Linked DNA regions of Martelella endophytica. The protein of the gene in region 1 binds, or shares a complex with, the protein of each later gene. Links are inferred from orthologs where the notes say so. Each region holds a gene or a part of one and is shown on either strand. Other genes may lie near its edges.

The links. Proteins that work in one complex are often made in the same cells at the same time.
Region 2: the proteins of TM49_RS11820 (region 1) and xseA are in contact, whole or in part, in a cryo-EM structure (PDB 8TXR), measured with the Escherichia coli proteins. The link is inferred for Martelella endophytica from one-to-one orthologs.

The regions. Positions count from the first base shown.
Region 1 is NZ_CP010803.1:2,602,122-2,605,352, forward strand. What follows is about bases 294-3,014. They hold TM49_RS11820 (exodeoxyribonuclease VII small subunit), read right to left. Parts: upstream 1,921-3,014; coding sequence 1,666-1,920; downstream 294-1,665. Other genes in these bases: dxs (1-deoxy-D-xylulose-5-phosphate synthase), read right to left, coding at 294-632; TM49_RS11815 (pirin family protein), read right to left, coding at 693-1,622; TM49_RS11825 (acyl-CoA thioesterase), read left to right, coding at 2,179-2,577; TM49_RS11830 (biotin transporter BioY), read right to left, coding at 2,649-3,014. In the rest of the region: more of dxs, read right to left, coding at 1-293; more of TM49_RS11830, read right to left, coding at 3,015-3,227; TM49_RS11835 (energy-coupling factor transporter transmembrane component T family protein), read right to left, coding at 3,224-3,231. UniProt on the Escherichia coli protein: Bidirectionally degrades single-stranded DNA into large acid-insoluble oligonucleotides, which are then degraded further into small acid-soluble oligonucleotides.
Region 2 is NZ_CP010803.1:1,911,359-1,914,750, forward strand. The notes cover bases 135-3,016. They hold xseA (exodeoxyribonuclease VII large subunit), read right to left. Parts: upstream 2,367-3,016; coding sequence 903-2,366; downstream 135-902. Other genes in these bases: mutT (8-oxo-dGTP diphosphatase MutT), read left to right, coding at 135-480; TM49_RS08650 (Gfo/Idh/MocA family protein), read right to left, coding at 2,513-3,016. Also shown: TM49_RS08635 (GNAT family N-acetyltransferase), read left to right, coding at 1-73; more of mutT, read left to right, coding at 70-134; more of TM49_RS08650, read right to left, coding at 3,017-3,392. UniProt on the Escherichia coli protein: Bidirectionally degrades single-stranded DNA into large acid-insoluble oligonucleotides, which are then degraded further into small acid-soluble oligonucleotides.

The DNA of each region.
Region 1 (3,231 bases):
GAGAAATCGCGTACCTCGAGATAGGTCCGGCCCGAGGCGAGACGGGCGAGATAGGCGCTGAGCGCGCCGGTCGGGCGCGCGATCGACATGTCGTTGTCGTTGAGGATGACGATCTGGCGGGCGCCGATGGCGCCGGCATTGTTCAGCGCCTCGAAGGCCATGCCGGCCGACATCGCGCCGTCGCCGATCACCGAGATGATGTTGCGCGGCGTGCCGGAAAGCTCGGAAGCGACCGCCATGCCGAGACCCGCGGAGATCGAAGTGGAAGAGTGCCCGGCGCCGAAGGGATCATATTCGCTCTCGGCGCGGCGGGTGAAGCCGGAGAGGCCGTTTTCCTGGCGCAGCGTCGTCATCCGCTCGCGCCGGCCCGTCAGGATCTTGTGGGGGTAGCACTGGTGCCCGACGTCGAAGATCAGTCGGTCGTCCGGGGTGTTGAAAACCTTGTGGATCGCGATCGTCAACTCGACCACGCCAAGCCCTGCGCCAAGATGGCCGCCGGTGCGCGAGACCGCCTCGATCATCTCCGCGCGCACCTCATCGGCAAGCTGCGGCAGGTCGCGGTCCGGCACGTCCCGGAGGTCGGACGGCGCGGCGATACGATCGAGAATGGAGGTTTTGGACGGTAGCGTCACTTCTTATGCCTCATGCGCAGCTATGCGCCGGTTCTGTTGGTTCAACCGTTTTAGCCAATATCAGCGTTCGGGCAAAGGAACAAATTCTTCCTCGTCGCCCGGGACGACACCGAAACGGCCACGGCGCCAGTCTTCCTTGGCCTCCTCGATCCGCTCCTTCGAGGAGGAAACGAAATTCCACCAGATATGGCGCGGCTTGTCGAGGGCGGCGCCGCCGAAGAGCATGATGCGACACCCTGTCGGTCCGGCGCCCTCGATGACGATCGGGTCCTTCGGCGAGAGGACAAGCAACTGCTCCTGACCGAAACGGTCACCGGCCACCGTCAGTTCCCCTTCCAGCACATAAATCGCGCGCTCCTCGTGTTCGGCGGGGAACTGGAAACGAGCGCCGGGGCGCAGAGCAATGTCGACGAACAGCGTGTCGGTAAAGGTCTTCACGTCGGCCTTCAGGCCGCAGAAATTGCCGAGCACGACGCGGCCGGCAACGCCGTTGTCAGAAATCGTCGGCAGGGCGTTCTTCTCGGTGTGGCCGAAGGCAGGGTCGGTTTCCTCGTCGCTTTCCGGCAGCGCCAGCCACGTCTGAACCCCGGAAAGCGCGTGCGGACGCAGGCGCAGATCCTCCGGCGTGCGCTCGGAATGAACGATGCCGCGGCCCGCCGTCATCAGGTTGACGTCGCCTGGGCGGATCACGGTGTGATTGCCGAGCGTGTCGCGGTGGCCGATCTCGCCCTCGGTCAGATAGGTGACGGTCGAGAGCCCGATATGGGGATGCGGCTTGACGTCGAGCGCCTCGCCATGGCCACCGAAGCGCGCCGGTCCCATCCGGTCGAAGAAGATGAACGGCCCGACAAGCCGGCGCTTGATCGTCGGCAGCGCCCGGCGCACCTCGAAGCCACCGATGTCGCTTGTGCGCGGCACGATGATCTGACTGACGGCGTCGCAGGAAGCGGCATCGCCGAATTCAGGATCTTTTCCCGGAAAGAATGACATCTTTGACGTTCCCGGCGCCGCTTTGGCGCGAAAGAGATAAGGCTCAGCCCTGGTCGAGCGGCTCTGTGCCGGCCGGCCTGCCCTCACGGTCGAGGCGGATTTTCTCGACACGGGCCTCGGCTGCGTTCAGCAGTTTTTCGCAATGCTTCTTCAGTTCCTCGCCGCGGGCGTAGATCGCGATCGATTCGTCTAGCGCCACGTCGCCGCGTTCCAGCCGGGCGACGATGCGTTCGAGTTCGTCGACGGCGCGCTCGAAGGAGAGCCCGGAAACCGGGGGCAGGGGGGCTTGTTCGCTCATGTCAGTCCTCGTCGGCGCATTTCGATTGCCGCCTTGCGTGCGGCTTTTCCGGCAAGGTAATAGCTCGGGCGGCGATTGCAAGCGATGAACCGCACGGCTGGCGAAGCCGCCAACCCGGCTGCGGCGTTCACCATGGGCGAATATCGCCATGGCATTCAGGCTGGAAAGGTTCTATAGAACCCGAAAGGGCCGCTCTCCCGGCGGCCTCAAGCGTATGCGTTCGCTCAGCGGCAAGCGAGAGAGTTAAGGTGTTGGCCGATGGATGAAAGGCAACCGGACCGAACGGAAATCCGGGTTCCCTACCGCGATATCGACATGCATGGCCGCATGCACACCGCTGCCTATATCGAGCATGCGGAAGAGGCGCTGGCGCGCTTCTGGCGGTTCCGGCCCGAAGTCCGCAATGAACCGGCCTATGTCGTGCGCAAGGTCGGCTGCACCTTCTATCGAGGCCTGCGCAACGGCGAAGTGGCGCTCCTGACCGTGCGGGCCGCCAAGATCGGTGGCAAGTCCGTCGGCTTCAACGTCGCGGTCCAGACGGGCAACGAGATCGCCGCCGAGGTCGAACTTCTGTGGACGGCCGTCCACGCCGAAAGCGGCGAGCCGGCCCCGCTGCCGGAGGCGACGCGGGACTGGCTTTATTCCTACCTCAGCTAGAGCGTTTCCAGGAAACGCGCAAAAACAAAGAGATAGAGCGCTTTCGCGATTCGAATAAAAGCGGGAGCGATCTAGAGATCGGCGCTGCTGCCGGCCTTTTTCGGTAGCAGCGGATAGCCAAGCATGACGGCGCGCGCTGCAAGTGCTGCAAGCCCGGCCTTGATCAGGTCACCGGGCAGGAAGCCGATGCTGGCCGCCGTTGCTCCCGAAATACCCATGCCGACACCGAAGGCGAGCCAGGCGATGCCGAGGAAATATTCGACGACGATGCCGCCGGCGATCGCGGCGATGAAGAAGCCGACCGTCTGCCGCAGCGGGCTCTGGTTTTCCGCAGCCTGCTCGGCGAAGGCGCCGCAGACGTAGGCGGCGGGCAGGAAGCCGATCAGGAAGCCGGCCGTCGGGCTGACGAAGGTCGCAAGGCCACCGCGGCCGCCCGAGAGCACCGGAAGGCCAATCGCAACCAGCACGAACAGCAACAGCACGGCGAGCGCCCCGCGCTTGCGGCCGAGAACCAGTCCGGCCAGCATGACGCCGAGCGTCTGCGCGGTGATGGGCACGGGCGAGAAGGCTAGCGGGATCGGCGGCAGGATGCCGAGCGCCACGATGATGGCCGTGAACAACGACACGAGAACGAGGTCGCGAGAGGTCATTTTC
Region 2 (3,392 bases), 690 kb from region 1 along the record:
GGCGATCGCGCTCTATCAATCGCTGGGCTTTGCCGAGGCCTATCGTTATCGCTACTGGAAGGAAGCGGCATGAGCGCGGATTTCAAAATTCTGCTGGTCGCGGCCTGCGCGCTGATCGACGCCGATGGCCGCATCCTCCTGGCGCAGCGTCCCGAGGGCAAGTCGCTTGCCGGCCTCTGGGAATTTCCGGGCGGCAAGGTGGAGCCTGGCGAGACGCCCGAGGCCTGCCTGGTCCGCGAACTCGAGGAAGAACTCGGTGTGACGACAAAGTCCGCCTGCCTCGCGCCGCTGACCTTCGCCAGCCACACCTATGACGATTTTCACCTGCTGATGCCGCTCTATATCTGCCGCCGCTTCGAAGGCTTTGCCACCGGCCGCGAGGGACAGGCGCTCAAATGGGTGCGCGCCCGCGATCTCCGCGATTACCCCATGCCCCCCGCCGACGAGCCGCTCATCCCGATCCTGCAGGATCTGCTGTAAGCGGGGCGTACAGCGGCCGCATCTCAGCTGGTCTCTCCGCCCACCGGCTCCCCCTTGAGGGGCAGAGAGGGGGCAGTGCTTCCGGTCAACTCTGCACCTGCGGTTTGCGGTTCACCCCCTCGGCCCTTCAAGGAGCAGGGCAATCGTATATGGCCTTTGAACTCGCTCCACGTACTCTCTCCCGCCTGCGGGAGAGATGCCCCGAAAGGGGCAGTGAGGGTGAAGCGGCATCCCAGAATTGCGAGGGCGTCCGTGTGGATAAGTTCTCCCCTCAATGTCGCTGTCGCGACATCTCTCCCCTCCGGGGCGAGAAGACTTGGGGGCAGTGCCGAAAAGCCAGATGTGACAATCCTGCCTCAAGGGGGGAGATCGATGGCGGCAAGCGCTGAGGTCCGGATCGTCAAGACCAGAATTGTTGCCGCTCAGAACAGGCTGCCCTGTTCCGGAGGCTTCTTGGTGGGTTTCGGCGCGGCCTTCTTGCGTGGCCTGGCTTCCGGTTCGGCGGGCGCAGCGCTGCCGTCCCCGGTCACGGCGCTGACGCGGCCATCGGCAAATTCGATCTCGACGGCGGCACCCGGCGCCAGGCCGGCGGCCCGGGGCACGGGCCGGTTGTCGCCATCGCGGATAACGGCAAAGCCGCGGGCGAGCACGTTCTTGTAGGACAGCGAGTTGAGTACACGCTGCTGCCCGGAAAGCGAGGTTCTCAAGCCCCGGAAATGCGCGGCGATCGCAGTGTCGGAACGGCGGGCGAGCACGGCCACCTGTTCGCGGTCGCGGGAAATCATCATCTCCAGCCGCCGCGGCATGGCCGAAAGGCCAGAGCTGCTGCGCTCGAACTGCCGGCGCTTGTTGATGGTGTTGAGTTCCAGCGCCCGCGTCAGCCGGAGCGCGGCCTCGTCAAAGCGCCGGCGCGGCAAGGCCAGAAGCTGGTCGAGCGAGGGCAGGCCGCGGGCAAGGCCGGTCAGCGTCTGCCGGCGGAAATCCATCAGCCGCGACATTGCCGAGGAAAGCCGCGCAGCGGTGCGCGCCTGATCTGCGACAAGCTCGGCCTTCACCGGTACGGCCCGTTCGGCCGCTCCCGTCGGCGTCGGCGCGCGGTAGTCGGCGGCGTGGTCGATCAGTGTCCAGTCGGTCTCGTGGCCGACGGCGGAAATCAGCGGAATGTCGCTTTCAAAGGCCGCCCGCACCACGGCCTCGTCGTTGAAGCCCCAGAGGTCTTCGAGAGAGCCGCCACCGCGCGCGACAATCAGCACGTCAGGCTGGGCAATCGGACCGCCGGGCGCAAGCGCGTTGAAGCCACGGATGGCGTTCGCCACCTCGTCGCCCGAACCCTCGCCCTGGACCTTCACCGGCCAGACGATGACATGGACCGGAAACCGGTCGGCGATGCGGTGCAGGATGTCACGGATGACGGCACCCGTCGGCGAGGTGACGACGCCGACGACGCGCGGCATGAAGGGCAGCGGCTTCTTTGCCGCCTCGGCGAACAGACCCTCGGCCGCAAGCCTCTTGCGCCGTTCTTCCAGAAGCGCCATCAGCGCGCCGGCGCCGGCAGGCTCCATCTCCTCGATGACGATCTGGTATTTGGATGCGCCCGGGAAGGTCGTGACCTTGCCGGTGGCAATCACCTCCATGCCCTCTTCCGGCTTGATGGCGAGCTTGGAAAATGCGCCGCGCCAGACGACGGCATCGATGCGCGAGCGCTCGTCCTTCAGCGAGAAATAGGCGTGGCCGGAGGAATGCGGCCCACGATAGCCGGAGATCTCGCCGCGCAGGCGAATGCGGTCGAAGCGGTCCTCGACCGTCCGCTTGATCGAGCCGGACAGCTCCGAAACAGTGAATTCGACCAGATTTCCGGCCGAATCGGCGTCAAACAGATTGCTCATGGGGCCAGTCTAGGGATTGTCGGTGCGGATGTCCGGGGAAAATTTCCGTTGCACGGCTTCACCCTCGGCCTTGCTCCGACGGTCTTTGGGCAACAGCGCATGGACACTCGGGTCAAGCCCGAGCACCCCCGAGCAGATTATTGGCCTCAAACCGCCTCCCAGCCGCCGTCCTTGCGACCGGCGCGGTAGATGGCGTCGATGAACTTCTGGTTCTTCACCGAGTTCTCCAGCGTGAAGGCCGCATCGGTAGCCCCTGCGACGGCCTTCGCAAAACCCTCGATCTCGCGCACATACTGCCGGCTGTCCTGGAAGCGGAAGGCGGTCGTTTCGGAATGGTTCTGGTTGGAAAGCAGTACGGTTTCCTCACCCCAGACATTGGCGTTGAAGGGCGAGACGACCTCGATCACGCCCTTGGTGCCGTGGAAGGCCATGGTCTGGCGGTTGGCAAGCTGGGTGGAGATATAGAAGCTCATCTCGAAGCCCGGAAATTCCGCGCGCACCGAAGCGTAGATGTCGGTGCCGAAGGTGTCGTCGAAGCGCACCGTCGCCTGCACGCGCTCCGGTTCCTTCTCGGTCACGAAGCGGGTCGTCACCGCCGGATAGACGCCGATATCCGGCAGACCGCCGCCGCCGAGCGACAGGATGTTGCGCATGTTTGTGGCGTCCTTCAGGAAATAGGTGAAGGCGCCCTGTACATGCACGAGGTCGCCGATCGCGCCTTCCTTCAGCAGTTCGCGGACCTTCAGCCACACCGGCGCATAGGTGACCATGAAAGCCTCGCTGATGACCACCTTGTTGCGGTCGCGCGCTGCAATCACCGGGGCGATGTCATCGGCGGAAAGCGCCAGCGGCTTTTCCACCAGCACATGCTTGCCGGCATCGGCGGCCTTGATCGCCCATTCGATATGCTGCGATGTCGGCAGCGGGATATAGACGGCGTCGATTGTATCGCTCGCCAGCATTTCCTCATAGGAGCCGAAGGCATGCGGCGCGCCGAAGCGATCGGCAAGGGCGCGGGCGCGGTCG